DNA from 3 places in the Shewanella spartinae genome. Region 2 is predicted to be linked to each of the others. Evidence: predicted binding sites of a transcription regulator. Region 2 holds the regulator's gene; each other region holds the start of a gene.
What was found. Region 2 encodes sigma-54, which starts transcription at its own class of promoters, with help from an activator protein. Its sites were predicted from a motif close to GTTGGCACGNNNNTNGNNT; they were not measured.

Region 1: a site for sigma-54 is predicted at 7,479-7,497, ahead of K0I31_RS00260 (formate dehydrogenase accessory sulfurtransferase FdhD). Genes of this name have one in related genera too.
Region 3: a site for sigma-54 is predicted at 8,564-8,582, ahead of pdsR (proteobacterial dedicated sortase system response regulator). Genes of this name have one in related genera too.

The regions. Positions count from the first base shown of each region.
Region 1 is NZ_CP080418.1:62,406-72,963, reverse strand. Features, by position in the region: gene fdh3B (formate dehydrogenase FDH3 subunit beta) at 1-348, opposite strand, end outside; gene K0I31_RS00290 (formate dehydrogenase subunit alpha) at 376-3,225, opposite strand; gene K0I31_RS00285 (twin-arginine translocation pathway signal) at 3,277-3,477, opposite strand; gene K0I31_RS00280 (TorD/DmsD family molecular chaperone) at 3,644-4,309, opposite strand; gene K0I31_RS00275 (4Fe-4S binding protein) at 4,320-5,990, opposite strand; gene K0I31_RS00270 (DUF3306 domain-containing protein) at 6,178-6,768, opposite strand; gene K0I31_RS00265 (DUF3305 domain-containing protein) at 6,768-7,238, opposite strand; gene K0I31_RS00260 (formate dehydrogenase accessory sulfurtransferase FdhD) at 7,534-8,379, shown strand; gene K0I31_RS00255 (substrate-binding domain-containing protein) at 8,403-9,308, shown strand; gene K0I31_RS00250 (putative nucleotidyltransferase substrate binding domain-containing protein) at 9,404-10,558, shown strand, end outside.
Region 2 is NZ_CP080418.1:3,953,544-3,964,101, forward strand. Features, by position in the region: gene mlaD (outer membrane lipid asymmetry maintenance protein MlaD) at 1-398, opposite strand, end outside; gene mlaE (lipid asymmetry maintenance ABC transporter permease subunit MlaE) at 470-1,255, opposite strand; gene K0I31_RS17080 (ATP-binding cassette domain-containing protein) at 1,242-2,051, opposite strand; gene K0I31_RS17085 (calcium/sodium antiporter) at 2,286-3,245, shown strand; gene K0I31_RS17090 (KpsF/GutQ family sugar-phosphate isomerase) at 3,279-4,256, shown strand; gene kdsC (3-deoxy-manno-octulosonate-8-phosphatase KdsC) at 4,258-4,809, shown strand; gene lptC (LPS export ABC transporter periplasmic protein LptC) at 4,806-5,363, shown strand; gene lptA (lipopolysaccharide transport periplasmic protein LptA) at 5,350-5,895, shown strand; gene lptB (LPS export ABC transporter ATP-binding protein) at 5,892-6,623, shown strand; gene K0I31_RS17115 (RNA polymerase factor sigma-54) at 6,758-8,245, shown strand; gene hpf (ribosome hibernation promoting factor) at 8,276-8,563, shown strand; gene ptsN (PTS IIA-like nitrogen regulatory protein PtsN) at 8,566-9,009, shown strand; gene rapZ (RNase adapter RapZ) at 9,006-9,854, shown strand; gene K0I31_RS17135 (HPr family phosphocarrier protein) at 9,847-10,122, shown strand; gene mgtE (magnesium transporter) at 10,223-10,558, shown strand, end outside.
Region 3 is NZ_CP080418.1:2,045,747-2,056,304, forward strand. Features, by position in the region: gene K0I31_RS09195 (slipin family protein) at 1-488, opposite strand, end outside; gene K0I31_RS09200 (NfeD family protein) at 498-2,174, opposite strand; gene yegD (molecular chaperone) at 2,173-3,546, shown strand; gene K0I31_RS09210 (CreA family protein) at 3,636-4,127, shown strand; gene K0I31_RS09215 (cystathionine beta-lyase) at 4,328-5,515, opposite strand; gene pdsS (proteobacterial dedicated sortase system histidine kinase) at 5,619-7,790, opposite strand; gene pdsR (proteobacterial dedicated sortase system response regulator) at 7,793-8,485, opposite strand; gene pdsO (sortase-associated OmpA-like protein PdsO) at 8,705-9,460, shown strand; gene K0I31_RS09235 (marine proteobacterial sortase target protein) at 9,500-10,558, shown strand, end outside.

The sequences.
Region 1 (10,558 bases), 730 kb from region 2:
GCCGCGGCTGCCAAAGGTGCTCTTCTTAGGGAACTGAGGCGCACCGAATGGGCAGGCGTATAGGCAGTAACCACAACCGATACAGGTATCTTTGTTGTGTAGTGTTAGGCCATCTTCCGTCTTGTAGAAGCAGTTTGCTGGGCAAACGGCCTGACAAGGGGCGTCGGTACAGTGCATACAAGCCACAGAGATCGAGGCTTCACCAGGTTGACCATCGTTGATGGTCACGACGCGACGGCGTTGGATACCCCACTCGAGAGCGGAATCGTTTTCGTTCTTACATGCTGTGACGCAACCGTTACACTCGATGCAGCGTTTGGTGTCACATAGAAATTTCATGACTGCCATAATGGCTTATCTCCTCATCAAGTTCCGTTAGGCTTTAGTGATCTGACACAAGCTAGACTTAGTCTCTTGCATCTGGGTCACCACGTCATAGCCATAGGTCAATACGGTGTTGGCCGACTCACCAATGATGTAAGGCACTGTACCTTCTGGGTAGCTCTTCTCCAGGCTCTCGCCTTCGAACATACCCGCGAAGTGGTACGGCATGAAACACTCACCTTCAATCACACGCGGTGTCACCATTGCCTGCACCTTGATCTTGGCGCCTTCTGGGCTGTGAACCCATACGACATCGCCATCACGTAGACCACGATCCGCCGCATCAGCAGGGTTGATTTCGATAAACATCTCTTGCTGAAGCTCTGCCAACCAAGGGTTAGAACGTGTCTCTTCACCACCGCCCTCGTACTCAACCAGACGACCAGAGGTCAAGGCGAGTGGGAACTCTTTGGCGAAGTCCTGATCCTGAATTGACTTGTACAGGGTAGGAAGACGCGCAACCATACGATCATCGTAAGTTGGGTACTTAGACACAAGATCGCGACGAGGCGTATACAGAGGCTCACGGTGAACCGGAATATCATCAGGGAAGTTCCAAACGATACAACGGGCCTTAGCGTTACCAAATGGGATACAACCGTGCTTGATGGCGACACGCTGGATACCACCAGAGATATCTGTCTTCCAGTTCTTACCTTCGGCAGCCGCTTTCTCTTCTGCGGTCAGGTCGTCCCACCAGCCAAGTTGCTTGAGCATCTTGTCGGTAAACTCTGGGTAACCGTCCTTGATCTCACTGCCCTTAGAGTAAGAGCCTTCGGCCAGGATGTTGTTACCATCGTGCTCAACACCGTAACGGGCACGGAAGTTACCACCACCGAAGCGGACTTCACGGTCGGTACGGTAGAGGATCTGGGTACCTGGGTGCTTCATCTCAGGTGTGCCCCAACATGGCCAAGGCAGACCGTAGGTTTCGCCCTTAGCTGGACCACCCGGTGCTTCCAGGCTCTTGATGTCGAAGGTGCCCCAGTTTTCCTGGTGCATCTTGAGACGCTCTGGGCTCTGACCTGTGTAACCAATGGTCCACATACCCTTGTTGTATTCACGGACAATATCTTCGATCAACGGCTCGTCACCGTTCACCTGGATATGCTTACACAGTTCTTTCTCTATGCCCCACTTCTTCGCCAACTTGTACATGATGACGTGGTCAGGCTTAGATTCGAACAGCGGCTCGATCACCTGTGAACGCCACTGCAGTGAGCGGTTAGAGGCAGATACCGAACCATAGGTCTCGAACTGAGTCGCCGCCGGCAACAGATAGACGCCGTCTTTACGGGTATGCATCACACCCGCCATGGTTGGGAATGGATCCACAACCACTACTGTGTCCATCTTATTCAGTGCTTCACGCACCTCACGGCCACGGGTTTCGGTGTTGACCGATTGACCCCAGAAGAATGACATACGGATGTTGTCTTTCTGAGCGATCTTAGACTTGTCTTCCAGCACGCCGTCGTGCCAACGAGAACAAGGAATACCGGTAGAGGTCATAGGATCCTGACCCAGACGCTGTTCCTGGTCAAAGCGAGCCTTCACCCACTCATAGTCCAGATCCCATACGTTACACCAGTGCTTCCAAGAACCTGTCTTCAGGCCATAGTAACCAGGCAGGGTGTCGAACAGCAGACCGAAGTCGGTAGCGCCCTGTACGTTATCGTGACCACGGAAGATGTTAGTACCACCACCAGAGACGCCCATATTACCCAGGGCCAACTGCAGGATACAGTAAGCACGGGTGTTGGCATTACCTATGTGGTGCTGAGTACCACCCATACACCAGACTATGGTGCCAGGCTTAGTCTCGGCCAGTGTCTTGGCCACACGGTACATCTGCTCTTTAGGCACACCGACCACGTTTTCAACTTCTTCAGGGTTCCACTTAGCGGCCGCTTCGCGGATACGCTCCATGCCGTAGACACGCTGATCGATGAAGGTCTGGTCTTCCCATTTGTTTTCGAAGATATGCCACAGCAGACCATAGATATAAGGAATATCGGTACCAGGGCGAATATGCACGTACTCGTCGGCCTTAGCCGCAGTACGGGTGAAACGAGGATCGACAACGATAATCTTCGCGCCGCGCTCTTTACCTTCCAGAATGTGTTGCATGGCAACCGGGTGCGCTTCTGAAGGGTTAGAACCGATAAACATCATCGCCTTGGCGTTGCGGATATCGTTGAACGAGTTGGTTTGCGCACCATAGCCCCAGGTGTTGGCAACACCGGCTACAGTGGTAGAGTGACAAATACGTGCCGAGTGGTCGACGTTGTTGGTGCCCCACATGGCAGCGAATTTACGGTAAAGGTAAGCCTGCTCGTTAGAGAACTTGGCACTACCCATGAAGAAGACTGAATCCGGGCCTGATTCCTTACGGATATCCAGCGCCTTCTGGCCCACTTCCTCGATAGCCTGATCCCAAGAGATACGCTTCCACTTACCACCTTCTAGCTTCATGGGGTACTTGAGACGCTTCTCACCATGGCCGTGCTCACGTAGAGACGCACCCTTGGCACAGTGGCCGCCGGCATTGAATGGATGGTCGAAAGCTGGCTCTTGGCCTGTCCACACACCATTTTGTACTTCGGCATAGATACCACAGCCCACTGAACAGTGAGAACAGATGGTACGCTTCACTTCAGTTGGCGCATCATGTGGCACTTCTTTCGCTTCGGCTTTGCGCATCATTCCAGCGCCAAGCATAGAGGCCGCGGCAATACCACCAGTAGCAAGACCTGCAGACTGAAGGAACTGACGACGACTTAGACCCAGGGCAGGCTTTTTAGCGACTTCTGCCTGGTCTGTTTTGCGGGTTAATCGCATCACACACTCTCCTAATGTTATTGAATTACTGCGTAATTACTCGTCCAAGGCTTACTTGGTACGTAAAGACGCGTAATAACTACGAATATGATCTGTCTCGTGGTAACCATCGCCGTGCGCTGCATCTTTTTGAGGTGCAGGCGTTGCCGCCGCGGCCTGGCCGCTCACGGTTGCCACGGCACCCGCTGCACTGCCCAGGGCTAATGCTTTTAGCAATTGACGACGACCCATATCAGAAGCTTGCTTCTTCATAGTGTCTCCTTGATGTTGACTCAATTTAGGCTCTAGTCTCATCATCTCGGTCGATTTGGCTTTGCAGCCTATCGACACTAAGACCAGAACCCGACGCTTGGTGAGGGTTGCCCCTCGGTTTCAATATGTCGGCGCGCTGGCGCCGACCACTAAGCTAAACCACAACCTAGGACGCGAGTTCGCTGGCTGTCGGTTCAATCTTCTCCGCTTCGCTGCCAGGGCAGTTCACCGGAATATCTAACTTAAGTTGTTCAAATTCGTTGGCTTCGATAACGAAAAACGCCTTCGCCAGCTGGGCCACGGTGGCATAGAAGGCCGCGCTCGGCGCCCGTCCCAGGTGGTCACAGAAGCGCTCGATCCAGCTGCCGATGTGGCGTTGGTAAAACGCCAACTGGCGGAAGCCAGGCGCCTCGAGGATCAGGGTGCCCATCACCTCACACAGGGCGGCCACATGATCTTCCGGCTCCTTCACCTCTTCGCTGCGCTCAAACCCCAACTGAGCCAGATCCTGTCTGAGCAGGGCCAGCGGCTTGTCCATCAGCGAGCCCGTCATGAACCAGCTGCCATAGGGCAAGATCTCACCGCTACCCACGCCGAGGAAGATGTTGAAGTACTCATCTTCCAGCTGCTCAGGGGTAAACTGCTCCGCCGCCAATTTCAGCGCCAACCAGGCCTTGGTCATGTCGCTGTCATCGTCGGCATCTATCTCCAGGGTGGAAAGGAACTGCAATAGTTCAGCACTTGGCTGCTTGCGTAAAAGCGCCGCCAAAAGCTGGTAGATATCGGCTCTTAACTGATCGTTTTCTGAAACTTCTCTTACTAATTCGGTCATGGCTAAACTCTTATCGCAGTTGCTTTTCAGGATCTTGAAGTATGTCTTCAAACATGTCTTTTACCCGGCAGTCGCTACACATCTTCAGACGCTCGGTATTGGCACTGAAGGCACTGTGTCCGCCGACTACATCCAGCATCCGTTGCACCATGGATTGGGTGGCGAATGGGGTACCACAACGAATACATTCGAACGGGGCCTCCTCATTCAGGGTTTGACGGCTCTGACGAGCAGTCGCATCGAAATTAATCTGTGGTGTCAGGCTGATCACCTTCTCCGGACAGGCCGACTCACACAAGCCGCACTGCACACAGGCTTGCTCGACAAAATAGAGCGCCGGCTTCTCACCGCCGTCGGTCAGCGCCTGAGTCGGACAGGTCGACACACAGGAGAGACACAGGGTGCAGTTATCGGTATTAACGCTCACCTTACCGTAAGGAATATTACTCTTGCTCAGGCAGGCATCGGTAGAGGCCGCCTGGCTGTTGAGGTGATCGATCGCCGCGTAGAGAGTCTCACGCTTGGTGGTGGCGGCAAATTCGCCCGGCACTATCATGGGCCAGCTGGCGCTCGGCTCGATCAATGTGGCCAGGTCGGCAATCTGACTGGCCTCAATCACGCTGACACGCTGTGGCTGACCCATCTCGTCGAGGATCTCGTTGGCCAGCTTGAGCTCGCCGTTGAGCATCTGGGTCAGGGTTGGCGCCGTGGCCTCTGTGTTGAGCACCAAGATCTGACGCGCGCCCCAGGCCAGGGCCGCCATCCAGTGATCCATGCTGGCGACCGTGATCTCCTCCAGCTCCACCGGCAAGATGGCACCGGGCAGCTCGTCGCCGATCAGCGAAGCTCCCAGGCTGGCATCGTGGAATAAAATCACAGGCGCGGTCTGCGCCGCACTACGGAAGCGTGTCACCAACTTGTTCAGGTAGGAGTGCAGCGCCTGTGGCGTCGGCAGGTCATAGCTGATGGCGCCGGTCGGGCAGGCATTGGTACAGCTGCCCGCACCGTGGCAGAGGTAAGGGTCGATCTCTATCTTATGGTCCACGCTGGCGATGGCATCGGCGGGACAGAAGTTGAGGCAGCGATTACAGCCATCGATACCGTTTCTGTGGTGGGCACAGATATCGCTGTTCACCTTGACGTAGCGCGGCTTGTCGAACTCACCGATCAGCTCGGGCAGCTGGGCGATGGCATCCATCAACTTGGCCTCATCCTGCCCCACGTAGAAGTAACCCGGCGGCAGCATCTCGAGGTTGATGCAGGGTGCTTGGCTCAGGTCGAGGATCAGGTCGAAATGGGCCTTACGAATGGCCACCAGGCTGAGATCGGCGGTGCCATTGTCATGCTCAACCTTGACCTGGAACTGACCCAGGAAGCCTTTGATCTCGACGAGCTTGTTGTAATAGCTCTCGACATCTTCGGCGGCGTTCATCACCTTCTCCAGGTGGTCTTCATCCTGGCTGGTGATCGACTCGTTGGCCAGAATGGCGCGCTGACCCATGTTGGCCAGCTTGTCGGCCGCCAGGCGTGCCAAGTCTTCCGGGCCAATGATCAACACATTGCCCTCTGTGGTGTAACTCACTGTGGGTGGGATCAGGTTTTGCAGAATTTGTGTCTGTCCCAACACTTGCTGGCGCACCTGTTTCAGGTGGGCCAAATTGTCGCTCGTCTCTAAATGCATGCTCACATTGCGTTCCTAAGCAGTATTTGGCTGCTGTATCAGCCGGGTGGCTGTTGTGCTCTGACGGCATGCGCTTGTTGCGCCAGCTTCACCCTAAGTTCAACGATTATCTAACTCGTTGTTAATTGTCGTTAATACAGCAATTCACGTACCAAATTTATGGATTTAAAAGCACTCTAAACTTACCTTAAACAACAGGAGGCTTGGTTGAGGCCTGTATTTCTGGTTCATTTTGGGACACCTCATCGGATGCCCTGTCCAAATTGTCCTCGACCTGCGCCGTGGCATTTTCCTGCTGTGCCAGCTGGGTTTCCGCCGTCTCGGCAGCCGCCTCGACCGTCTCTTCATCCTTGGTCAGATGCCTGAAGACCTTCTTGGCTAGCTCGGCCGAGACCTCGGCGGTCAACTTGGGCTGATCTGTATAGTCCAGGGCATATTCCAGCAGGCCATCGATCTCGTGATAGTGTGGCTGCTTCCACAGGGCCCTCAGGGCCGCCGTCTTGGCATCGGGATCGACGTTGTCGGCCATGAAGCTGGCGAAGCTGCCGCCCACCTCTATCTTCTCGGGATCCGGCAGGTCCTCGGCGGTCAGTATCTTCTTCTCTTCGGGAGCGACTTGGTCGCTAGCTTCAACACCGTCCGCGCCTTCGGCCTCAACCGATGGCTCGACCAGCGTTTCATGGGCCTGTTCGGCCAGACGCGCCGCCTCTTCCTCGGCCTGCACCTGTTGGCGACGCTGGGTCCAGCGTGCGAAGAGTCCGCTTGGCTTATCACTCATCAGGACACTAGCCCCCGATCCGGATTGGTACTCGGCCCCTCGTTCTTACGGCGATTGACATGCTTACGCCTATGGGCGCAGATCTCCACCTCGCCGTGGCGGGTGATGAAGGCCTCGATCCAGCAGGCGATCGCCTTGGGCATGGGGAAGTTCAGCACTGGGGTGTCCCCCTCCAGGCAACCGGCTGCGACATTTTGGTCGGCCGAGATATAGGCGGGCACCCAGGTGCCATCTTCCAGCTCGTCGCACACCACGTAGAGCATGGCGTTGTCCATATCCAGGTTGATGCGATAGCTGCCGCGCTCATCTTTGTAGAGTTCAAGCATCACTATGTGGGCCCCGGCTGGTGCGGGCTGGGTGGCGGGAACTATCTGATCTAATTCCCAACTTTCAGCGGTCCAGCGCCCCATCTGTTTCTCCACCTTTTTCAGTGAGACATACATGGGCCATTGACTTTCGGTATGTTGCATTGCGTCTCCGTTTTGCCTAGCAGGCCGGCGTATTGCTGATTCGCCGGGCATTGGGTTAGCGATAGACCTAACAAAGCAATTTACATGCCATCGCTAGAAGGGGAATAGTTTGAACTGGATCATCAAATCCCTAACAAGCGTAGGACAATTTGTCCTAAAAGCCATTTTGGCCGGGACAGAAAAGGGCGACATAGCACAAAGTCGACGCCTGGATCACGCATTTACACTCGAAATCCTTGCGTGGGAACGATACTTGCTATGCTCAGTGCGCCCCCAATGCAATAAGACGAGAGCAATGACAAGTTTCAAACACCCCACACTGGTCAAGACCCAAGCCGATGCCCCACTCACCATGGCGGTGAAAGCCATCAACGAGCAGGGCGAAGTGGTCGACAAATATATCGCCTGCGAGCGCCCCCTCACCCTCTATCTAAACTGGCGACCCATAGTGACCCTGATGACACTGGGTGCCCGTCCCGAGGCGCTGGCTCTGGGCTATTTGAAGAACCAGGGCTTCATCAGCGACGTCCATCAGCTCGAGTCTGTGATTGTGGATTGGGAGGTCAACTCGGCGGCGGTGATCACCAAGGAGTCGACGGCGCACCTGGAGGAGAAACTGGCGGAGAAGACGGTCACCACAGGTTGCGGCCAAGGCACCGTCTATGGCGGCTTCATGGATGGCGTCGAGGATATCCGCCTGCCCACGCCGCAGCTGAAACAGAGCATGCTCTACAGCCTGCTTAACAACATCAGCGCCTACAACGAGACCTATAAGAATGCCGGTGCCGTACACGGCTGTGGCCTGTGCGAGGGCGATCAGATCATCGGCTTCGTCGAAGATGTCGGCCGTCACAACGCGGTCGACACCCTCGCCGGCGAGATGTGGCTCAAGCAGCAGGGCGGTGGCAACAAGCTGTTTTACACCACGGGCCGTCTCACCTCAGAGATGGTGATCAAGGTGGCCAAGATGGGCATTCCTGTCTTGCTGTCGCGCAGCGGTGCCACCCAGATGGGGCTGGAACTGGCCCAGAAGCTGGGGATCACCATGATCGCCCGCGCCAAGGGGCGCCACTTTCTCATCTATCATGGTGCGGAAAATATCGAATTTGATGCCACACCGCCGAAACGTAACCTAGGTTAACGGCGAAGGTTAAAGGATTATCCATGACTGAACCCAGCGAACTCGTCTATATGAGCGCCAAACAGGTCGCCGAATATCTCGATCTGAACGAGAAGAAGGTCTACTCCATGGCCAACGACCGCATATTGCCCGCCACCAAGGTGACGGGTAAATGGTTGTTTCCCAAGATTTTGATAGACCGTTGGGTCATGGACTCCTGCCATAGCGGCATGCTGTCAGATCGCATGCATATCACCGGCAGCGACGATCCCCTGCTCTCCATGTTGGTGGCCCGTCTCATGTCAAAGATAGGCAAGAGCGACTTGATTAGCTACAGCTCAACCGGCTCCCGCATGGGGCTGGATCTCCTGTCGCGCGGCTACGCCGACGTCTGTACCCTGCACTGGGGCAATGTGGAGGAGCGCAACATACGTCACCCGGCATTGCTCAAGGGTTACCCCAACCACCAGCAGTGGGTGATGGTGCACGGCTACACCCGTCAGCAGGGGCTGATGATGCGCAGCGAGATGCACCACAGATGTCAGGAAGAGGAGAAAGTGATCGGCCTGCCCTGGCGCTGGGTCGGCCGCCAAGCCGGCGCAGGTAGTCAGCAACACCTGGAACACTGGCTGATCAAGCAAGGTGCCAGCATAGAGCAGCTCAATCCGCAGATCACCGCCTATAGCGAGCGTGAACTGGCGGGCTTCATCGCCCGTAACGAGGCCGACATCGGCTTCGGCTGTCAATCGGTGGCGCTGGAGAGCGGCCTAAGCTTCGTGCCTCTGGTGACCGAATCCTTCGATTTCGTGATGCCCCAAGGGATCTACTTCCGTCGTCAGCTCCAGGCCCTGTTCGAGATGCTCGGCAGCACCCAGACCCGCCAACTGGCGGCTCAGCTGGGCGGTTATGATCTCAGCCAGTGCGGCCAGATGTTGTGGACGGCCCACTAAGCTAAGGGATCTTTTTAGGCCAGGCGCCACACATAGCCTGGTCTATGGGGTAGTATGTTAGCCATGACAGGAGAAAATCAGCCACAGGCAGATCTATGGAAGCAGAGTTAAACGAGATCCAAAACTTCTTAAGCCAATATCCCCCGTTTAACGCCCTGCCCGACGAGGTGGTCGCCATGGTGAGCCACCATGTTGAGATCGCCTACTACCGCCAAGACACCCCCATCATCCACTTCGGCGATCAGATCCATGACCTCTACATGGTGCGCAGCGGCGTGGTAGAGGTCTACCGCCGCAAGGGCGAACTCTATAACCGCCTGGACAGCGGCGATCTCTTCGGCCAAATGGGCCTGCTGACCAACAACAAGGTACGCTTCCCGGTCAAGGCGATCGAGGACACCCTGGTCTATTGCATCCCAGAGGCGATCTTCCAGCAGCTGTATGATGAGTACGACACCTTTGCCGACTTCGTCGAGGTGGAGGACAGTGCCCGCCTGCGCCAGACAGTCTCTAACACCAGCGAACAGAACGACCTGACCACCTCTAAGGTGAAGACACTGCTCACCCGCGACGCCCCTGTGATCCACAAAGGAGAAAGCATACAGCAAGCCGCCATTATGATGGCCCAGGAGAATGTCTCCGCCCTCCTGGTGATCGACCCAGATGCCTTGGAGGATGAAGACGGCGACACCAGCCCACTGCTTGGCATCATCACAGACAGGGATCTCTGCACCCGAGTCGTGGCCGAGGGGATAGACCCGGCCACCGAGCTGGCCGGCGTGGTAAGCACAGAGGTGATCACCCTAGATCATAACGCCTATGTCTATGAGGCCATGCTCACCATGCTGCGCTACAACGTGCATCATCTGCCTGTGTGCAAGGGACGCAAACCCATAGGCATAATCGAAGCCACGGATATCGTCAGATACGAGTCGCAAAACTCCCTGCTGCTGGTGAGCAGCATCTTCCAGCAACAGAGTCTGGAGGAGCTGGCCGCCCTCGCCACCCAGGTCAAAGACAGCTTCGTGCGCCTGGTGAACGAAGACGCCAACTCTCACATGGTGGGCAGCGCCATGTCGGTGATCGGCCGCAGCTTCAAGCAGCGAATACTCGAGCTGGCCGAAGAGAAACTCGGTCCACCGCCCATCCCCTACTGCTTCCTGGCACTAGGGTCCATGGGCCGCGACGAGCAGCTGATCGTGACCGATCAGGACAACGCCATCATACTCGACGACGACTTCGACAAGGCA
Region 2 (10,558 bases):
TCGATACGATCGCCATCTTTGAGCATGCCGATATCGTCCATCACAAATCCTGGGGTCAGCCCCAAGAACTGCTCACCCAGCAGACCCGAGGTGAGGATCGACAGGCTACTGGTCTCGGGAAACTGATCATATTGATTGTCCATGGCCAGCTCGACCACGGCCACCAGTTCCTCAGGATCCAGGCTGATGTTTGTCACCCTGCCAACCACCACGCCACCCACCTTGACCGGTGAGCGCACCTTGAGGCCACCTATGTTGGTGAACTTGGCATACAGGGTGTAGTGGCTCTGACCAGGCTTCACCTCGACATTGGCCACGTTGAACACCAACACCAGAAAGGCCATCAGGCCCGACAGAATAAACAAGCCAACTAATAGTTCAATTTTTCGAGTCAACATACTCAATTACCACTCAGTTCTATACATACCACGACGGCAAATATATAGGTTTATCCATAAACAAAATTTAATCAGCGGCCAAACATCATGGCCGTCAACAGGAAGTCCAGCGCCAACACCGCCAGGCTGGACTGCACCACGGTTTGGGTGGTCGCCCGGCTGATCCCCTCGGGATTGGGGATCACATGATAGCCGCGATACAGGGCTATCCAGGTCACCACTACGGCAAATACCAGGCTCTTGATCAGGCAGTTCACTATGTCCTGACGCCACTCCACCGAGGCCTGCAGGATAGACCAGAAGCTACCGCTGTCGATCCCCTTCCATTCCACCCCGACCAGATGGCCGCCATAGATGCCCACGGCGGTAAACATCAGCGCCAGTAGCGGCAGGCTGATCACCCCGGCCCAGAAGCGCGGCGCGATCACCTGACGCAGGGGATCGATAGCCATCATCTCCAGGCTGGAGAGCTGCTCAGTGCTCTTCATCAAGCCAATCTCGGCGGTGAGCGCCGAGCCGGCGCGTCCGGCAAACAGCAGCGCGGTCACCACGGGCCCCAGTTCACGCAGCAGACTGAGCGCCACCATGGGCCCCAGGCTGTCTTCGGTGCCGAAACCCACCAAAATATTATAGCCCTGCAACGCCAGCACCATGCCGATGAAGAGGCCGGAGACCAGGATGATCACCATGGACTGCACGCCAATCACGTACAGCTGCTTGATCAGTAGCGGCGTGCCCTTGCGCACCCTGGGCACCTTGGCGATAGCGCCCCACAACATGAGTCCGGCGCGTCCCAGGCCGGTGACGCTATCGATCGCACCACGACCTAAGCGGGCGATTTGATCAATCACGCTCACCTAACATCTCCTTCTGGTAATCCTGGGCGGGAAAATGAAACGGCACGGGCCCGTCGGGCTCGCCGCCGATAAACTGTTTCAACTTAGGGTTGTCGGCCGCCATCAGTTCGGCCGGCGTGCCGTGGGCGATCACCTTCTTGTCGGCCAGCACATAGACATAGTCGGCGATCCCCAGCACCTCTTGCACGTCGTGGGAGACCACCACAGAGGTGAGGCTCAGCGCATCGCTCAGCTCGCGGATCAGCTTCACCAGCACCCCCATGGAGATGGGATCCTGACCGGCGAAGGGCTCATCGTAGAGCACCAACTCTGGCTCAAGGGCAATGGCGCGGGCCAGGGCCGCACGTCTCTGCATGCCGCCGGAGAGCTCACTCGGCATCATCTGCGCCGCGCCTCTTAGCCCCACGGCCTCGAGCTTCATCAGCACGATGCGGCGAATGATCGCCTCGGGCAGGTCCGAGTGTTCCCGCAGGGCAAAAGCCACGTTGTCGAACACATTCATGTCGGTAAACAGGGCGCCGCTCTGAAACAGCATGCTCATGCGTTTGCGCAGGGCAAACAGCTCGCTGCGATTGCATTTATGCACGTCAACGCCATCGACCTTGATGACCCCAGAGTCCGGCCGCAGCTGACCACCGATCAACTTAAGTAGGGTGGTCTTGCCTATACCGCTGGGTCCCATGATGGCGGTCACCTTCCCCCTGGGGATGGTGAGGCTGACGTCGTCATAGATAACATGGGTGCCACGACTGAAGCCCAGATGGCTGATCTCCACCAATGGCTGCACGTGTTCCATCGGCGCTTGTTCCATCGGCTTAGTCTCACCCTTGGCTTGGCTGTCATGACTTAACGATTGATGACTCATAACGGGACCTAATGCGTTCCATGGTTAGGCGGCAGGAAAAGAGACAAATTGTACGAAATTGACGGATTGTGCACAACTGAATCGACACTATCTTTGCGCAATACTTTCAATTTTGTTCAATTCCAGCGAAAATGCGCGGCAGACTCTTAAACAAAAAGATTTTCAATGCTATTTAATATTTTCTTACTGATTGCTGGTTTGGGTGCCCTTGTCTGGAGTGCCGACAAATTTGTCTTCGGCGCCGCGGCATTCGCCCGTAATCTCGGCCTGCCGCCCATGTTAATTGGCCTCACCATAGTCGCCATGGGCAGCTCGGCCCCGGAAATGTTTGTGGCAGCCACCGCCTCCATCGACGGCATGACAGACACCGCCATAGGGAATGTGCTGGGCTCCAACGTCGCCAACATCACGCTGATCCTGGGGATCACCGCCCTGTTAGGCGCAATCTCGGTAAGCTCACAGACACTCAAGCGGGAAATCCCTATGATGCTAGGCGCTACGGCGCTGGCGGGCTATTTCCTTCACGATGGTCAGCTGACCCGCGTCGAGGGCTTGGTGCTGATGGCACTCTTCTTCGCCCTCATGGGGTATCTGATCTGGCATGCGATCGTCAACAAGGAGAAAGATCCCCTGATCGACGAGGCCGAGAGCGAGGTGCCTAAAGATGTGCCTACGCCTAAGGCGATCCTCTGGCTGGTGATAGGCCTAGTGCTGCTGCCCCTGTCTGCCGACTGGATGGTGCAGGGCGCCGTGGGTATCGCCAAGGCCTTCCATATGTCAGACTTAGTCATAGGCCTGACCATTATCGCCGTCGGTACCAGCCTGCCTGAACTGGCGGCCTGTGTGGCCGGCGTGCTGAAGAAAGAGGACGACCTTGCCATAGGTAACGTGGTCGGCTCTAACCTGTTTAACATTCTTGCGGTTTTGGCGCTGCCTGCCCTTATCGCCCCAGGCGCGGTAGATGCCGCCGCCAGCAGTCGCGACTTTTACATGGTGATGGCAACCAGCGTTGCCCTGGCCATACTGATTTTATTAACCGGCAAGGCCCGCCAACTACGCCCCTGGCATGGCGGTGTGTTATTAGCGACTTTTATCGCGTACCAAGTCACGCTTTTCCTATCCTAATAACGTTTAGGCCGACAAAATAGAGAGAACAAGATGGTAGATGCAGATCAATTACGTCAATGGGGACGCAAGGTTATCGATACCGAGCGCAACGCGCTGGACAACCTGTATCAATATGTCGACTCGAGTGAATTTGCCAAGGCCTGCCAACTGATCCTCGCCTGCACCGGCAAGGTGATCGTGATGGGCATGGGCAAGTCCGGCCACATAGGTAACAAGATCTCGGCCACCCTAGCCAGCACAGGCACCCCAGCCTTCTTCGTCCACCCCGGCGAGGCCAGCCATGGCGACCTGGGCGTACTGAGCGAGAACGATATCGTGCTCGCCATCTCCAACTCGGGCGAGGCCAGCGAAATTTTAACCCTGATGCCTGTGATCAAGCGCATGGGGCTGCCGGTCATCGCGGTGACGGGCAAGCCTGAGTCCAACATGGCCAAGCATTCGGTCGTTCATCTGTGTATCGAGGTACCGGAAGAAGCCTGCCCGCTCGGACTGGCACCCACCTCGAGCACCACGGCGACGCTCGTCATGGGCGACGCCCTGGCAGTGGCCCTGCTGCAGGCCAGAGGCTTCACTAAAGATGATTTTGCCCTCTCCCACCCAGGTGGTAGCCTGGGACGCAAGCTGCTGCTCAAGGTGAGCGACGTGATGCACAAGGGTGACGACTTGCCTCTGGTGGCAGAAGATATCTGTATCACAGAGGCCCTGTATGAGATCTCCAAGAAGGGGCTCGGCATGACTGGCGTAGTCAACAGCCAGGGCCTGCTGGTCGGTATCTTCACCGACGGCGACCTGCGCCGGGTGATCGACGCCGAGATCAACCTACGTAAGACCTCCATCTCAGAGGTGATGACCCATGGCTGCGTCACCGTCAGCGAAGGCATCTTAGCCGCCCAGGCCCTCAAGGTGATGGACGAGAAAGAGATCAACGGCCTGATCGTCACCGACGAGCAGCAGAAGCCGATTGGCGCACTCAATATGCTGGACATGGTCAAGGCGGGGGTGATCTAACATGGCACATCAAGGTTTCTATGGCCCGATAACCGACGCAGTCTGGCAGAAAGCCAAACAGATCAAACTGTTAATCTGCGACGTCGACGGCGTCTTCTCCGACGGTCTGGTCTATATGAGCAACTCGGGCGACGAACTCAAGACCTTCCATACCCGCGACGGCTATGGCGTGCGCTCGCTGCTGACCAGCGACATCCCGGTGGCCATCATCACGGGGCGTAAGTCGCAGATAGTGGAAGATCGCATGACGGCCCTGGGTATCACCCACATCTACCAGGGCGTCGACAACAAACTCGAGCCTTATCAGGAGCTGCTTAACCTCTATAAGGTGGCGCCTGAGGAAGTTGCCTATATCGGCGATGACATGGTGGATCTGCCCGTGATGGAGCAGGTGGGCCTGTCTGTCTGCGTGGCCGACGGTCATCCCTATGTGCGCCAACACGCCGACATGGTTACCCATATCAAGGGCGGCCACGGCGCGTTGCGTGAACTAACGGATCTCATCCTGCTCAGCCAGGATAAGTTTGCCTCGGCCCACGGAATGAGCATATGAACAGAGTCACGCTGGCGATCATCGCCTTCTTCGGCACCGCACTGATCCTCTATTGGCAGGTTCAGTCGAAAAAGGGCAGCGAAGAGCTGGCCCTGGATAATGTCGATCGTCCCGACTACATAGTCCGGGATCTCAAGAGCGTGCAATACAATGATGAGGGTGGTATCAACAGCCGGGTATCGGCCAGTCACATGGAACACTACGCCGAACGCAACCAGACCTACTTTACCCAGCCCATCTATCTGGTCTACCCCGACAACGGCGATGCCCAGTGGCGCCTGAGATCCACCAAGGGCACATTGGACAAAAATAGCGGACGGGTCACCCTGGAAAATAATGTTATCATTGATGCCATTAGCCCAGAGGAACCGATTCAGACCATAGAGACCACCTATCTGGAGCTGGATCTCAATACTATGATTATGACATCCGACAGAAGCATTCGGATCACAGGGCGTGATTTCCTCATCACGGGGGAAGGCTTATATGCCGATCTCAACGCCCAAAATATCAAACTGACGAGTCAGGTAGAAGGAACATATGAAACTAAATAGCCTTATTCTTGCGGGCCTGCTGCCCCTGGTCAGTGTTGGCGCCTATGCCAAGGTGAACGACCTGCTGCAAGAGGTTAAGATCTCTGCCGCCAGCCAGGAAGCCGACATTAAGAACAACCAGATCATCTTCCACGGTCCGGTCGAGGTCACCCAAGGCTCAATCAAGATATTGGCCAGTGAACTACGCGCCTTCAGCAAAGAGAAGAACAGCGGCAAAATACTGATCGCCACCGGTAATCCGGCCACCTACTCTCAGGTGATGGAAGATGGCCGTCCAGCCTCGGCCAGCGCCAAGGAGATACGTTACGAGCTTTCCAGCCGCACCCTGACACTGATCGGCGACGCCACCCTGGAACAGGAAGGCAGCCAGGTCACGGGCTCACAGATCCGCTACAACATAGAGCAGCAACAGCTGATCGCCGAGAGCACAGGCAAAGACAGAGTGATCACCATCATTCAGCCTGAGAACTATCAGGAACAGATCCAGCCAGAGCAGAAGCCCGAGAAGAAACCAGAACAGGAAAAACAATGACAGACCTGATCTTGAAGGCGGAGAACCTCGCCAAGAGCTATAAGAGTCGTGCCGTTGTCCAAGACGTGAGCCTCACGGTAAAGACCGGGCAGATCGTCGGCCTGCTGGGGCCAAACGGCGCCGGCAAGACCACCACCTTTTACATGGTCGTCGGCCTGGTACAGAGCGACAAGGGCCGCATCTTCATCGACGATGACGACCTGACGCTAGACCCCATGCACCTGCGCGCCCGCAAAGGCATAGGCTACCTGCCCCAGGAAGCCAGTATCTTCCGTAAGCTCTCGGTGCGGGACAACATCATGGCCGTGCTCCAGACCCGCAGCGATCTTAATAACGATGGCCGCGAAGAGGAGCTGGAACACCTGCTGGAAGAGTTTCACATCACCCATATCCGTGACAGCCACGGCATGGCGCTCTCGGGCGGTGAACGTCGCCGGGTGGAGATCGCCAGGGCGCTTGCCGCCAACCCTAAGTTTATTCTTCTCGACGAGCCGTTCGCCGGGGTCGATCCCATCTCGGTTATCGACATCAAGAAGATCATCGAGCAGCTCAAGAATCGCGGCCTGGGGGTGTTGATCACCGACCATAACGTGCGCGAAACATTAGACGTCTGTGAGAAAGCCTATATCGTCAGCCATGGTAATCTAATCGCCGAGGGCACACCCGCCGAAATCTTAGACAACCAGCAAGTACGAGCAGTGTACTTAGGTGAACAATTCAAGCTATAGTTAATCTTATAATGGGGCCACAGAGGAAAAACCACGCGTTAATTGTGGCCTTAGGCACTATCCGATATATTTGTCCGGCACATATAGCCAGAGCTTTCTCATTTTATAATTAGAAACAAGGGAATAGCAGTACGATGAAAGCGTCACTTCAGCTCAAAATGGGTCAGCATCTCACCATGACGCCCCAGCTACAACAGGCCATACGTCTGTTGCAGTTGTCGTCATTAGAGTTGCAGCAGGAGATCCAGCAAGCATTAGAATCCAACCCGCTACTGGAGTTGGATGAAGAGCAGGAGAGCGCCAGCATCGAGCTGCAAGACGATAGCGTCGGCGACAGCTTCGACAACAAGTACGACGACAAGATAGAGCTGGATTCGAGCCAGGATAACTCAGGGGTCGAGACCTCAGACGCCCTGACTCAAGACTCAATGCCAGACGAGCTGCCGGTGGATACCACCTGGGATGAGGTCTACACTGCCTCGCCAAACTCAAGCTCGGGCGCCATGCGCGACGACGACATGCCTTTTCAGGGCGAGACCAGCGAAGGTCTTTACGAACACCTGGAATGGCAGAAGAACCTGACCCCTTTTTCCGATAACGATCTGGCCATCGCCACCGCCATCATCGACGCCATCGACGAACGCGGTTACCTCACCCAGACCTGTGAAGATATTCTCGAGGCCATGGGCGACCCTGAGATCGAACTCGACGAGGTAGAGGCGGTGCTCAAACGGGTACAACACTTCGACCCTATTGGTGTGGCCGCCCGTGATCTCAGCGAATGTCTGACCATTCAGCTGGCCCAATACAGCGACGATACCCCACACATCGCTAACGCCCGTATGCTGATCAAGGAGCACCTGGATCTCATCGCCGGACGCGACTTCCGTCTGCTGATGCGCAAGACCAAGCTCAAGGAAGATGAGCTGAGGGATGCCATCGCCCTGATACAGACCCTGAATCCCCGTCCCGGCCTCGCCATCACCGCCAGCCGCGACGAGTACGTGATCCCGGATGTGACCGTCACCAAGAAGAAGGGACGCTGGGTGGTCGAGCTTAACCCAGACAGCATGCCCAAGATCAACGTCAATCAGCAGTATGCCGCCATGGCCCGCAGCACTAAGAGTCAGGCGGATGGCCAGTTTATTCGCGGCCACCTGCAGGAAGCCAAATGGTTCCTCAAGAGCCTGGAGAGTCGCAACGAGACCCTGCTCAAGGTGACCAACTGTATCGTCGACTTCCAGCAAGGCTTCTTCGAATTTGGCGAAGAGGCAATGAAGCCCATGGTACTGAACGACATCGCCGAGGCGGTGGAGATGCATGAATCCACCATCTCGCGTGTGACCACGCAAAAATATATGCATACCCCGAGAGGGATCTTCGAGCTTAAATACTTCTTCTCCAGTCACGTCGGTACCGACGATGGCGGAGAGTGCTCTTCTACAGCAATACGTGCCTTCATCAAGAAGCTGGTTGCTGCGGAAAACCAGAAAAAGCCATTGAGCGACAGCAAGATGGCTCAACTCTTGGCCGAACAGGGGATTAAGGTGGCTAGACGCACCATTGCCAAGTATCGCGAGGCAATGCTTATACCGCCCTCGAATCAGCGCAAGAGCTTATAAAACAAACCTGGAAACTGGAGGACTATCTTTATGCAAATAAACCTGACTGGGCACCATATCGAGATCACCCAATCTCTACGAAGCTACATCGAAGAGAAATTCACAAAGCTTGAACGTCATTTCGATCAGATCAATAATGTGCACGTTGTATTAAATGTCGAAAAGTTGCAACAGAAGGTTGAGGCAAAGTTACATCTCCGTGGCGGAGAAGTGTTCGCAACATCCGAACATGCGGACATGTATGCCGCGATAGACTCCCTGATTGACAAACTCGATCGTCAGGTCATTAAACACAAAGAGAAGCTTACTAAACATTAACGATGGAACTGAGTACCATCCTGCGGCCGGAGTGCACCACCTGCGCCACTCCGGGCAGTAAGAAAAAGGTACTGGAGCTTATCAGCGACTTAGCCGCTGTCCAGTACCCCACCCTCTCCTCTCAAGAAATATTTGAAAGCCTTCTGGCTCGAGAGAAAATGGGCAGCACAGGTATAGGCAATGGTATCGCGATTCCTCACGGACGGCTGACTAACATAGATCAACCCGTGGCCGTACTGGTGAAATGTGCTGAACCAATCGCATTCGATGCCATTGACAATCAGCCCGTCGATATCCTTTTTGCGTTATTGGTGCCCGCAGATCAATGCGAGCAACATCTTAGCACCCTGGCCGCTATGGCCGAGAAGCTCAATGATAAGGCGATCATGAAGCAGCTAAGAAAGACCCAAGATGAATCCGAACTCTATCAGGTGATCACCCAATGAAATTGGTTTTGGTATCCGGACGCTCAGGATCGGGAAAATCCGTCGCACTCAGGGTCCTAGAAGATCTAGGCTACTACTGTGTCGACAATCTGCCCTTGCAGATGATGGAATCCCTGCTGGAGCAGCTCAAGGGACGCAGCGATCTCGTGGCCATCAGCGTCGATGTACGCAACATGCCCAGCGAAGAGATCCAGCTGGAAAAACAGCTGGCCAAGCTCCCCAAAGATACCGAAATCTTAAGTTTCTTCCTGAACTCAAGCGACAATGTGCTGCTCAAGCGCTATAGCGAGACCCGCAGACTACACCCGCTGTCACGCTCTAAGGTCTCCCTCAAGGAGGCAATTCAGCTCGAGGGCAAGTTGCTCGACCCCATAGCCAAACTCGTGGATCACTATATCGACACCTCTAACCTCAACATCTATGAGTTGAGCGACAAGGTGCGCGAGATCCTGCTGGGCACGGTCGACAAGGAGCTAGTGATCAACTTCGAGTCCTTCGGCTTTAAATATGGCATGCCGACCGAAGCCGACTTCATGTTCGACGTGCGCTTCCTGCCCAATCCCCATTGGGAACCTGAGCTAAGGCCTCTGACCGGCCTGGATGAGCCAGTGCAGCAGTTTCTGAGTCAGCAGCCACTGGTCAACAAGTTCATCTGGCAGATCGAAAACCTGCTGGAAACCTGGTTGCCACACCTGGAGCGCAATAACCGCAGCTACCTCACCATCGCCATCGGCTGCACCGGCGGCCAACACAGATCTGTTTATGTGACCGACCAGCTCGCCAAGCTGTTCAACAAGGGCAAGCATAAGGTTCAGGCGCGCCACCGAGAGCTAAAGCATGACTAAGTTGGCTCGCGAGCTGACCATCTGCAACAAGTTGGGCCTGCACGCCAGAGCGGCGACCAAGCTGGCGGTGCTCGCCGCCAAGTTCGACGCCGAGGTCACCCTGATCCAGGGCGATAAACAGGCCTCTGCCGCCAGTGTACTCGGCCTCCTGATGCTCGAAACCGGCATGGGTAAAACCATCACCATCACCAGCGAAGGCAAAGATGCCCAGGCGGCCCTGGATGCTATCAGCGCCCTTATTGACGCCAAATTCGATGAGGCCGTATAATCGGCTCGCTTTGCGGTGCCCGCTTAATTTCGTCCTATACTTATCATAGACTTACAAGCCTACCACCCAAGCCGTTCAATCAACTGCCAAAGGAGGAGCTATGCCGATCGAATTGTTAGATAGTGAAACCACAGATCAACGCCTTAATCAGCTCACTCAAGCCTTAGGCAGCGGCATGTTTGTCCATGTGCGCAGCATGCTGCACGACATGGCCGCCTCTGATATCGCCTTTATCCTGGAATCTTCACCACCGCGCACCCGTCAGGTGCTCTGGCAGCTAATCGATCAGCAGCACACGGGGGAGATCCTCGACGAGCTGGGCGAAGAGCTCAAAGATACCCTGATCACTCAGATGAGCCCAGAGCGCGTCGCCAAAGCGGCCGAAGGCATGGACACGGACGATCTGGCCTACATACTGCGTAGCCTACCCGACAGC
Region 3 (10,558 bases), 1.9 Mb from region 2:
ACGTTGGAGACCTTGATCCCCCAGCCGTCGGTGCGGCTGTCGAGGATAGACTGAATGTCGGTGTTGAGCATGTCGCGATTGGCCAGCATCTCATCCAGCTCATGTTGCCCGAGTACCGAGCGCAGTGTGGTCTGCGCCAGTTGTGAGGTGGCCTGCAGAAAATCCTCCACATTGATTATCGCCTTCTGGGCATCTATCACCCGAAAGTAGATCACCGCATTGACCTGCACGGAGACGTTGTCGCGGCTGATCACATCCTGAGTCGGCACATCCATCACCACGGTGCGCAGATCCACCCGCACCATCTGTTGCACCAAGGGGATCACTATGATGAGCCCAGGGCCCTTGACCCGGTAGAAGCGACCCAGCATGAAGATCACCCCGCGTTCATATTCCCGCAGGATCTTGAAGGTGCTGATCAGCAAAGACACCAGCAGGAAAATGAGGGCGACGAAGAACAGCTGGGTATTGTAGGCTAAGGCTTGCATATCAACCTCCTAAGGATTGTCTGAATCGGGCAGCGTCGCCGCTGGGGTGACGATCAGGGTAAGCTTGTCGCGTCCAAGTACGACAACCGTCTCACCCGTCTGGGTCTGGGTATCGGATCTGGCCTGCCAACACTCGCCGCCCAGGGTGACCAAACCATACTTCTCGAAGCCTTTCACCACCTTAGCACTGGCGCCGATGAGCAGATCGTCGCCACTGACGTTGGCGGCCTTACGCGCCTTCCACAGGCTGGAGAGTACCCAGAGAGAGAAACCCGAAGCGGTAACCGTCACCGCGGCAATCAGCGGTAGTGAGATGGAGAGATCGCCGCCCTCGGCATCGATAAGAAACAGCGAGCCCAGGGCGAAGGCCGCGATACCACCCAGGCCCAAAATGCCGAAGCTGGGCACCATGGACTCGGCGACGATAAGGGCTATGCCCAGCAGGATAAGTCCAAGCCCGGCGTAGTTGACCGGCAGCAGCTGAAAGGCGTAGAGGGCGACCAGGAGGGCGATACCGCCGGTGACACCGGCAACGCCTATGCCAGGGCTGTAAAACTCCAGCAGCAGGCCATAGATACCGATCAGCATCAGGATATAGGCGATGTTGGGATCGGTTATGGTGGCGATGACGCGATTGCGCCAGCTCTGCTGATGGGGCGTTAGACTCACACCAGCGAGGGACAGGCGCTTAGCCTTGCCATCCACCACCACGCTGAAGCCTTCGAGCTTGGCCACCAACTCTTGTGGATCGGCCGCCATCAGGTCGATCACATTCTGGGCCAGCGCCTCATCTGAGGTAAGGGTAGCGGCATCGATGACCGCACGCTCGGCAAACTCGACGTTACGCCCCCTCAGGTTAGCCAGGGAGCGAATATAGGCCACCGCATCGTTGAGCACCTTGTGGGCCATGGCATCCTTGTTGTCCTTTGGCGTTGACTCGGGAGTAGACTGGCCCGCGCCATTTTCTTGTGCTGCCTTATCCTGGGAGCCAGATTCTTTGGGATCAGAGCCAGAACCTGAACCGGAACCAGAGTCCTGGGGTGACGAAGGCATGCCCAGCTGCACAGGCGTGGCCGCACCTAGCGTGGTGGCGGGTGCCATGGCGGCGATATGGCAGGCATAGAGCATATAGGTGCCGGCGCTCATGGCTCTGGCGCCCGGCGGGGCTACCAGACAGGCGATGGGGATCTTGGATGCAAGGATCGCCTGATTGATGCTTCTGAGACTGGTGACCAGCCCCCCGGGGGTATCTAGCACTATCATGATAAGCTCGGGTCGCTGCTCAACCGGCAGGCGATTGGCACGTTCTATCTCTTCGCTTAGGTATTCACCTATGGCCGGGCCTATGGCGCCGCTAAACTGCAGCAGGGGAATGGGTTGGGGCGTGGTTTGCCGTGCGGACTCACTGTTTTCCTCTGCGGCCGACACGCTCTTACCCAGGCCCAGCGCTATTAGTAAGAGCAGCAAGAGCAGGGGGATAACACTCAATGAACGTCGGTTTAAGCAGTGCATAACGACTCCCAATATCCCTTTAAGTTTAGTCGATTTCCCATGGGCGATATTTGCGTCGGCATTGGCGGACGCTTTTGTCGGCGCCTGGGTGGTAGGTATTTGAGTCGGCCGCTTGTCTTTTATGCTGAGTGTGTTATTTTGCTCGGCTTTTTCATGGGCGGGAGCGCTTAGCATGTTTGTTGGATTCGATTATGGCAGCGCCAACTGCGCCGTCGGTATTATGGATGGGGAAAGGGTGCAGCTGCTGCCCCTGGCGGGGGATTCTCACTACCTGGTATCGACCCTGTATGCCTTCGACCGTGAGCTGATTGCCGAGGCCGTCTATCAGCAGCTAGCTGGTGAATTGAAGGCCGATTATGCCAAGCTACGATCGGCGCAGCTGAGCCGGGCCCGTCATGCCCGTCAGGCGCTTGATCTCGACGGTGATGAGCAGGCGGTGTTTGTCGGTGAGCAGGCGGTGGTCCATTATCTTGAGATGCCCGAAGAGGGCTTCTATGTTCGCTCGCCTAAATCTTTCCTGGGTGCAACCGGTCTGCGAGCGGATCAGATCGCCCTGTTTGAAGATATCGTCACCCTGATGATGATGCATATCAAGACCTTGGCGGATAAGCAGTTGGGCGCTAAGGGAAGCGCCACCCATGCGGTGATCGGTCGCCCAGTCAATTTTCAGGGCATAGGCGGCGAGGAGAGTAACCGTCAGGCCGAAGCCATCCTGGCACTGGCAGCCAAACGCGCCGGTTTCATCGAGGTGAGCTTCCTGTTCGAGCCCTTGGCGGCGGGTATGGATTTCGAGGCCAGCCTGACCCAGGACAAGACAGTGCTGGTGGTGGATGTGGGCGGCGGTACCACTGACTGCTCTGTGGTGAAGATGGGACCGTCTCATATGGCAAAGGCCGATCGCAGTGAGGATTTTCTGGGTCACAGCGGCCAGCGTATCGGCGGTAACGATCTGGATATCGCCCTGGCGATGAAGGCCTTCATGCCCCACCTTGGGCTGGGGTCTCAGATGGTCAATGGCCTGCCAGTGCCCAGCCAACCCTTCTGGAATGCGGTAGCGGTCAACGACATCAGCGCCCAGCGTGACTTTGCCAGCCTGACCAGCCGCAAGATGATAGAGGAGCTGATCAAGGATGCCGAGCGCTCGGATCTGCTGTCGCGCCTGCTCAAGGTGCAACGGGATCAGCTCGGCTATCGATTGGTACGCAGCGCCGAGGGGGCGAAAATTGCCCTGTCAGATGATGCCGCCACTCAGGCGAGTCTGGATTATGTCGATGCTGCGCTGGTTGCCGAAGTCGATCAGCAAGGCTTCGTTGAGGCGATCGCTCAGCCTGTGGGCTTGATCCAGTCCTTAATGGCTGAGGCAATGGCTAAAGCGACGGACAAGGCGCAGGCCGATATCATCTATGTCACCGGCGGTACGGCCAAGAGCCCGGCGATTTACCAGAAGATTGCCCAGATGTATCCTGAGACTGAGATTGTGGTTGGCGACCACTTTGGTAGTGTGACCGCCGGACTAACCCGCTGGGCGCAGAAGGTGTTTGGCTAACGCAATAAGGTGTTAGGCCGTCAAGGCGTCAAGGCAATAAATCCACAAAACAACGAGACAACAAGGCTAAGAGGCAACAAGGAGAGAAGATGAATGCTTGGATTGGAATCATGTTTGTCGCAGCAACAAGCCTGCTGACCGGCTGCGGTGATGATGTGGGCAAGGTGAGCCTGGGGGTCTTTACTACCAAGGATGTGATTATCGAGGCCAGGCAAGATCCTAAAATCCCCGGCGTGACCTGTCATATCAGTCGTATCGAAGCGAATCTGGACTTTGCCGATCCGTCGGATATGGGGATCGCCTGCCGTCAGACAGGGCCGATTTTGCCTGCGGATCTCGCCAATATCGACAAGAGTCACGGCGGCGAGGTGGTGTTTAAGGCCTCACTGAGTATCTTGTTCAAATCCCTCAAGGTGAGACGCATCTATGACGCCGACAGCCAGACGCTGATCTATCTCTCTTACTCCACTAAGGAGACAGATGGCAGCCATAAGCACAGCCTGTCGACCGTACCCCTGTACGGCACCCAGGTCTGGCAAGCGCCTGCGGCGCAAAACGGAGCGCCAGCGGCTAAAAACTGAGAGTCAGCGGCTAAAAAAAGAGCGCCAGCGGCTAAAAAATGAGTGCCAGCGATTAAGCACTGATCGCAAGCAGCGCAAAACGGAGCGCCAGCGACTCACTAGCGAGAATCGGAAAAACCAGCAGGTAATCAAAACAAAGAAAACGCCGTCATCTGACAGCGTTTTTTATGGGGGATCCTCTGGCTAATTCAGGCGAGGCGCTAGTCGCTCTGGCCATCCAATACCGCGTTGTAGCGGGCAAAACCGGCCTCGAGATCTTTGATGAGATCCTCAGGATTTTCCAGGCCCACATGCAGGCGGATCAGCGGCTTGCTGCTGTCCCACTGGGTGGCGGTGCGCAGTTTGTCGATACCGAAGACGCCGAGGATCAGGCTCTCGTAGCCGCCCCAGGAGAAGCCCATCTTGAAGTGGTCCATGCCTTCGACGAAGGCGGTGATCGCCTTAATGTTGCCACGTTTGAGCACGAAGGAGAAGAGGCCGTTGGAGGCGCTGAAATCCCGCTTGAAGAACTCATGTCCTGGGCAGGAGTCAAAGGCGGGGTGGCGCAGATGATCCACCTCTGGGCGTGTGGCCAGCCAGTTGGCGACCTCTAGTCCATTCTTCTCATGCTGGGCCATGCGTACTCCCAGGGTGCGCAGGCCGCGGCTGGCGAGATAGATATCGTCCGCCGAGGTGCATTGGCCCATGAGGTAGCTGTTTTCTCTGAGCTGGTTCCAATGAGCCTGGTTGGCGGTGGCCGTTCCCAGCATCACATCCGAGTGACCGACGATATATTTGGTCGCCGCCTGAATCGAAATATCCACCCCCAGCTCGAAGGGGCGGCAGTTGATGGGTGAGGCCCAGGTGTTATCCAGCATGACCACCAGATTGTGGCGATGGGCGATGGCGCTCAGGGTCGGCACGTCCTGCACTTCTAGCGTGATGGAGCCCGGAGATTCGAGAAACAGCACCTTGGTATTGGGGCGGATAAGCGCCTCTATGCCATCACCTATGAGGGGATCATAGTAAGTGGTCTCTATGCCGAAGCCCTTGAGTAGCTTGTCGCACAGATCCCGAGTAGGTTCATAGGCGGTATCGACCATCAGCAGATGATCGCCCGCCTTGAGGAAGGAGAGCAGTGCGCCTGAGATGGCCGCCGAACCTGAAGGGTACAGGGCTGTGCCTACGCCGCCTTCGAGTTCGGCGATGGCCGCCTGGAAGGCAAAGTGGGTTGGGGTGCCGCGGCGACCATAGAACATCTCGCCGTTGGCGCGGTTCTTGGTGGCATGACGCATATCCTCTATGGTGTCGAACACCACGGTGGAGGCGCGAAACACCGGCGGGTTGATCACTCCCTTGCTCCACTTCTTGTCGCGGCCGACGCTGACTATCTTGGTCTCTCTTTTCATCCCATACTCTCGTGTTGGCAACTCAATGCAGCCATCTTAACATCTATACGGCTAAATGAAAGTGAGATTTATTGGAGTGCTTTTCCTTTTAGCGTGGAGGTTACTACGCCTCCAGCGGCAGACGGATATGGATAACCACGCCGGTGGCCTGGCCATCCTGCATCAGGTTCTCTGCGCGTATGCTGCCCTTGTGAAAATCGGTGATCAAACGGGCGATATAGAGCCCCAGACCCAGGTGAGGCTTGTCCTGCGCCTTCTGGGCGCGCACAGATACCATGGATTCGAAAATCTGCTCGCCCATGTTGGCGGGCAGCGAAGGCCCCAGGTTACTCACGCTCAGCAGCGCCTGACGGCCCTTTGCCTTGAGTGACACCTTAATCGGCATATCGCTCTGGCTGAACTCGATGGCGTTGGCGATCAGCTTGTCCATCAGCTGGGCGATATATTCGGGCACCCCGCGCATGGTCATGGGCTCCTTATCTATCTCAAGCTCAAATACCTGATTGGCATAGGTCATCTGATAGCCCTGCATACAACCTGAGATCACCTTGGAGAGGGGGAAGTTGTCCACCTCGGCGTCGGTCAGCGCCTCTTCGAGACGGGTGGCCTCGCTCATGTTGTTGAGGATCATATTAAGGCGGCTCACCCCTTCGTGGGCGCGGTCCACATACTTCTGATGTTGCGGCGGCAGATCCTGGCTGTTGAGGTGCTCGAGTGACGAGCGTACCACGGCAACCGGCGTGCGCAGCTCATGGCCTAGGCGCGACGACATGTTCTCCAGGTAGTGGGTATATTGGCTCAGCCGGCCGACTATGCTGGCAAAACTACGGCTGAGATCGCCTATCTCGTCGCGCACCTTAGAGCCGACAATTGCCTTTCTGATCCGGCCCTGGCTGTCGATCGCCTGCTCGGCATCGTCCCTCAGCTTACGGATGCGGCTGGAGATGCTGGAGGCGAAGAAGAAGAGCGCTAGTGTGCCCATGCTCATCACGGTCAGGATCACGTTAAACAGCTTCTCCAGCGCCTTGTTGCGCAGGGTGCGAATGCCGTGGGTAGTCTCCTCAGCGATCACTACGCCCATCACGGTTTCGTCGATCCAGATGGGGCTGGCGGCGGCCAGGATCACCGCCTTGCCATCTGGGCTGAGGCGCCAGGTGGAGCCAAACTGACCGGCCAGGGCCTTGCGGATATGGCTGCCCTCCAGCACGGTAGAGTCTTTCAGCGAGTCGACGAAATGCTTCGGCGGCGTAGTCAAAATGCGATAGTAGAGTGGGTGCAGGAACTGCTGCTTGAAGCGGCCCCAAAAGGTGTCCGGTGTCTGCTCGGTTGCCGTCTGCGCCCACACATTGGTGCTGCTGTAGATATCACCAGATTTTGCCAGTACCCGGCCGTGGCGATCCACCACCCAGATCCGCGAGCTGTTGTGGCTCATCCCCTTGATGATGCTCTCGATCTCAGGCGAAGGCACCAGTACCGTCCCCAGCTTGGTAACATCATCCGTGGCCGAGGTGCCGACGATCGCCTCGACGTTACGTTCCTTTCTGTCGTTAACATCGACGATGGCAAAGCCCAGCTTGCTGCCCACCATCTCAAGCGGCATCCTCAGCTCGATATTGTAGCCTTTCTCTGTCTTCAGCCATTTGCCCTGAATGCGCACCTCAGGGGTGACGGGCTGGGACTTGCGGGGATCGGCGGGCAGCTCGAAGGCGCTGATCCAGCCGTCGCGTATGGTGGCGACGATATAACGGCGGAACTGGCCGTCGGGCGCCAGGGTAGCGATGGCCAGATGATCGTTGTTGTCGATGCGCAGGCTGTTGGTGCCGCGGTAGATCACCTTAGGATCTGTCACCTCGAAATAGCCATAGAGGTAGCCGGCATACTTGCCCACCATATGGGTGAAACTGACGTTGAGTGGCTTGCCGTCATCGGCCTTAAACAGCTGGTGATCGGCGCCGTAGGTCACCGCGCGGTGGCGGTTAGAGGCCCATTCGCCCAGCTTGCCATCCAGATGGATAGGGCCGGTTAAGGGATAGGCGTAAAGATCCCGCCCCTTTTTTACTTGTGACAAGAAGCTCGCCTGCTTGTCGAATAGCTTGGGGCGTTCATGCAGGGCGGTGGCCAAGGCCTGGGTGGTGCCTTCAAGAGTCTTTTCCTGGCCGTGGCGCAGGTATTTCTCCATCTCCCACACATATTGATAGCCAAGCCAAGGCAGGCAGAGCAGGAACAGGGAGAGTACGGCGACCTTAGTGCGCAGGCCGATGGGCAGATTAAACATGCTTAGTCTTGGGTATCCCAGCGGTAGCCCATGCCGTAGACGGTATCGATGCAATCGAATTCTGGGTCTTGACTGATAAATTTCTTACGGATCCGCTTCACGTGGGAGGTGATGGTGCTGTCATCCACATAGATCTTGGCGTCCTGCATCAGCGCCTGACGGCTACGCACATGGCCTGGGCGTTTGGCCAGGGCGTGCACCATCCAAAATTCGGTCACCGTCAGCTCAATAGGCTGCTGTTTCCAGTAGACCTGGATGCGGTTGACATCTATGGTCAGGTTGCCGTGCTCTATCATGCCATCTTGTGGGTTAGCACCATTTTGGATGTCCGAGCGCCTAAATAGCGCCGCGAGGCGAGCGATTAGATGGGGGAAGCTGACATCTTTGCTCAGATAGTCGTCGGCGCCCAGTCTCAGGCCGCAGACGGTGTCGAAGTCACTGTCTCTGGCGGTCAGAAAGATGATAGGCAGGGTGTTCGACATGGCTCTGAGTGACTGGCACAGGGTAAAGCCACCATCTATCTCATCTTCTAGGCCTATGTCGATGATTGCTAAGTCAGGCAGACGTGTGTTGAAGGCCTCCATGGCGCTGGGGCGGTTGGCGTACGCCTGCACAAAGTAGCCTTGCTGCTGCAGCACCTCTTTGTAGTTTTCGCGGATAGCCGCCTCATCTTCCACTATTGCAATACGCTTCATGATCCATCCATTACAGCTTAGGGTTTCTGGAGTGTGACTATACAGCAAAATACCCGGGAGAAAAGTGGCCCGGGGTAAAAGCCATTTTCTTGCCACATTTGGTCTGCGCATCGTCATTTTTGCACCCCGGACTTGCCATTTCACTCAGGTTTAATGACCTCATCGACAGGAACCACAGGGTTCTTATTTACCAATCCATGTCAACTTGAGGATTTTCCCATGAAGAAGCAGATCATTGCCGCATTTATCAGTGTTTCGTTATTTGGCAGCTCAATGGCTTTCGCTGCCCCCGCAACTCAAGCGACTCAAAGTACAAACAATAGCTCGGCCGATGAAGAGGCGCTTATCGGTGTGGGCTCTGGCATAGTGCTGGGTGCCGTGGTTGCCGGCCCTGTGGGCGCGATTATCGGCGCCTTCACCGGCGGCATGATAGGCCAGACGGTGGCCAACGACAGCGAGATCAAACAGCAGCAGGCCACGTTAGCCGAGCAGGAGAGCCGCATGATGGCGCTCAAGCAGCAAAATGAGGCGCTGCTGACGGTGCAGCAGGAGTATCAAGAGGCCAAGGTGGAACTGGCACAGCTTAGACAGCATCAGGGCACCCGTTTGGAAGAGCTGGCCCTGGGGCTCAACGTCCAGTTTAAGACGGGCTCATCGACCGTCGAGCCGCACTTTCAGAGTCAGCTCAACGAGGTGGCCGATGCCATGGCGATCTCGCCGCAGCTTAAGTTAGATCTCACCGGTTACGCCGATCGCCGCGGCGACAGCAGCTACAACCAGGCCCTGTCAGAGCAGCGCGTGGCCGAGGTGAGAAGCTACCTGGTATCCAGAGGCGTAGATGAGGCCCGTCTGGATGCCAAGGCCTATGGCGCCAGCGCGCCGGTGAAGGATGAACAGAGCTTCGAAAATGACTTCTTCGATCGCCGCGTCACCATCAAGTTGCTGCCTGGCGATACCGCCCTGGCATCTAACTAGATCCCGCACCATGAAGCAACGCGTAAAAGGAGAAGTAAGATGTTGCCACGCCCGCGTCTCAGGATGAACCAGACCGACCTTTGCCCCCCGAGGGGGGCGCTTTTTTCTCGCCAGCGTCTGGTGATCGCCGCCTTGGTGTTCAGCGTCAGCGCGATTGGCTCGACGACGCCGGCCTTCGGGCGCATGGGTCAACCGGCCGGTGTCAATGTGACGGCTGCCAAATATGGTGAGCAACTGCACCATTTCGATCTGCCCGCCGCCGATGAGCCCATTTTAGGCCAGGGTATGCTCGAGTATCGCTTAGATGGCGTTCAGCTAACGAGCAAGTTGCCCGCTACGGCGCTTGCCGTGGATACCCAGGTGCAGATGAATATCTCAGGTTGGATCAACCGGGTGTCGGTAAAGCAGGTGTTTGTGAATGACAGCGAGCATTGGCTCAATGGTCGCTATCAATTTCCGCTGCCTCACGATGCCGCGGTCGACAGCCTCAAGCTGCATATCGGTCAGCGAGTGATAATCGGTGAGATCCAGCCCAAGGCAGTGGCGAGGCAAACCTTCGAACAGGCCAAGGCCAGCGGCAAGAAGGCCAGCCTGGTGAGTCAGCAAAGACCCAACATCTTCACCTCAGAGGTGGCGAATCTGGGCCCGGGCGAGGCACTGGTGGTGGAGATCGCCTATCAGCAGCAGGTGCGTTATCAAGATGGCGAGTTCAGTCTGCGTTTTCCTACGGCAATCACCCCGAGATACTTTCCCAAGGGGCAGGCTCCAGACTTAGAACAAGCGTCAGTTAACGATATACAAGGACTTAACGCCCTGAATGAGGGCGCACAGAGCGATGAGCACAAGCTCTATCTGGATGTGGTACTGGACGCCGGTATGGCCATCAGCCGACTGGAGACCCCCTATCATCAGATGCGTCAGACCCAGCTTGGCGGCACTAAGATAGGGCTCAATCTCACGGCCAACCTGCGACCCGATCGCGACTTTCTGCTTAAGTGGCGGCCGTTGCTCGCCGAGCAGCCAAGCGCCGTGATGTTTGCGCAATTAGGCAAGACTCATGAATTCAAGAACCATGAATTCAAGAATGAAGAATCTCTT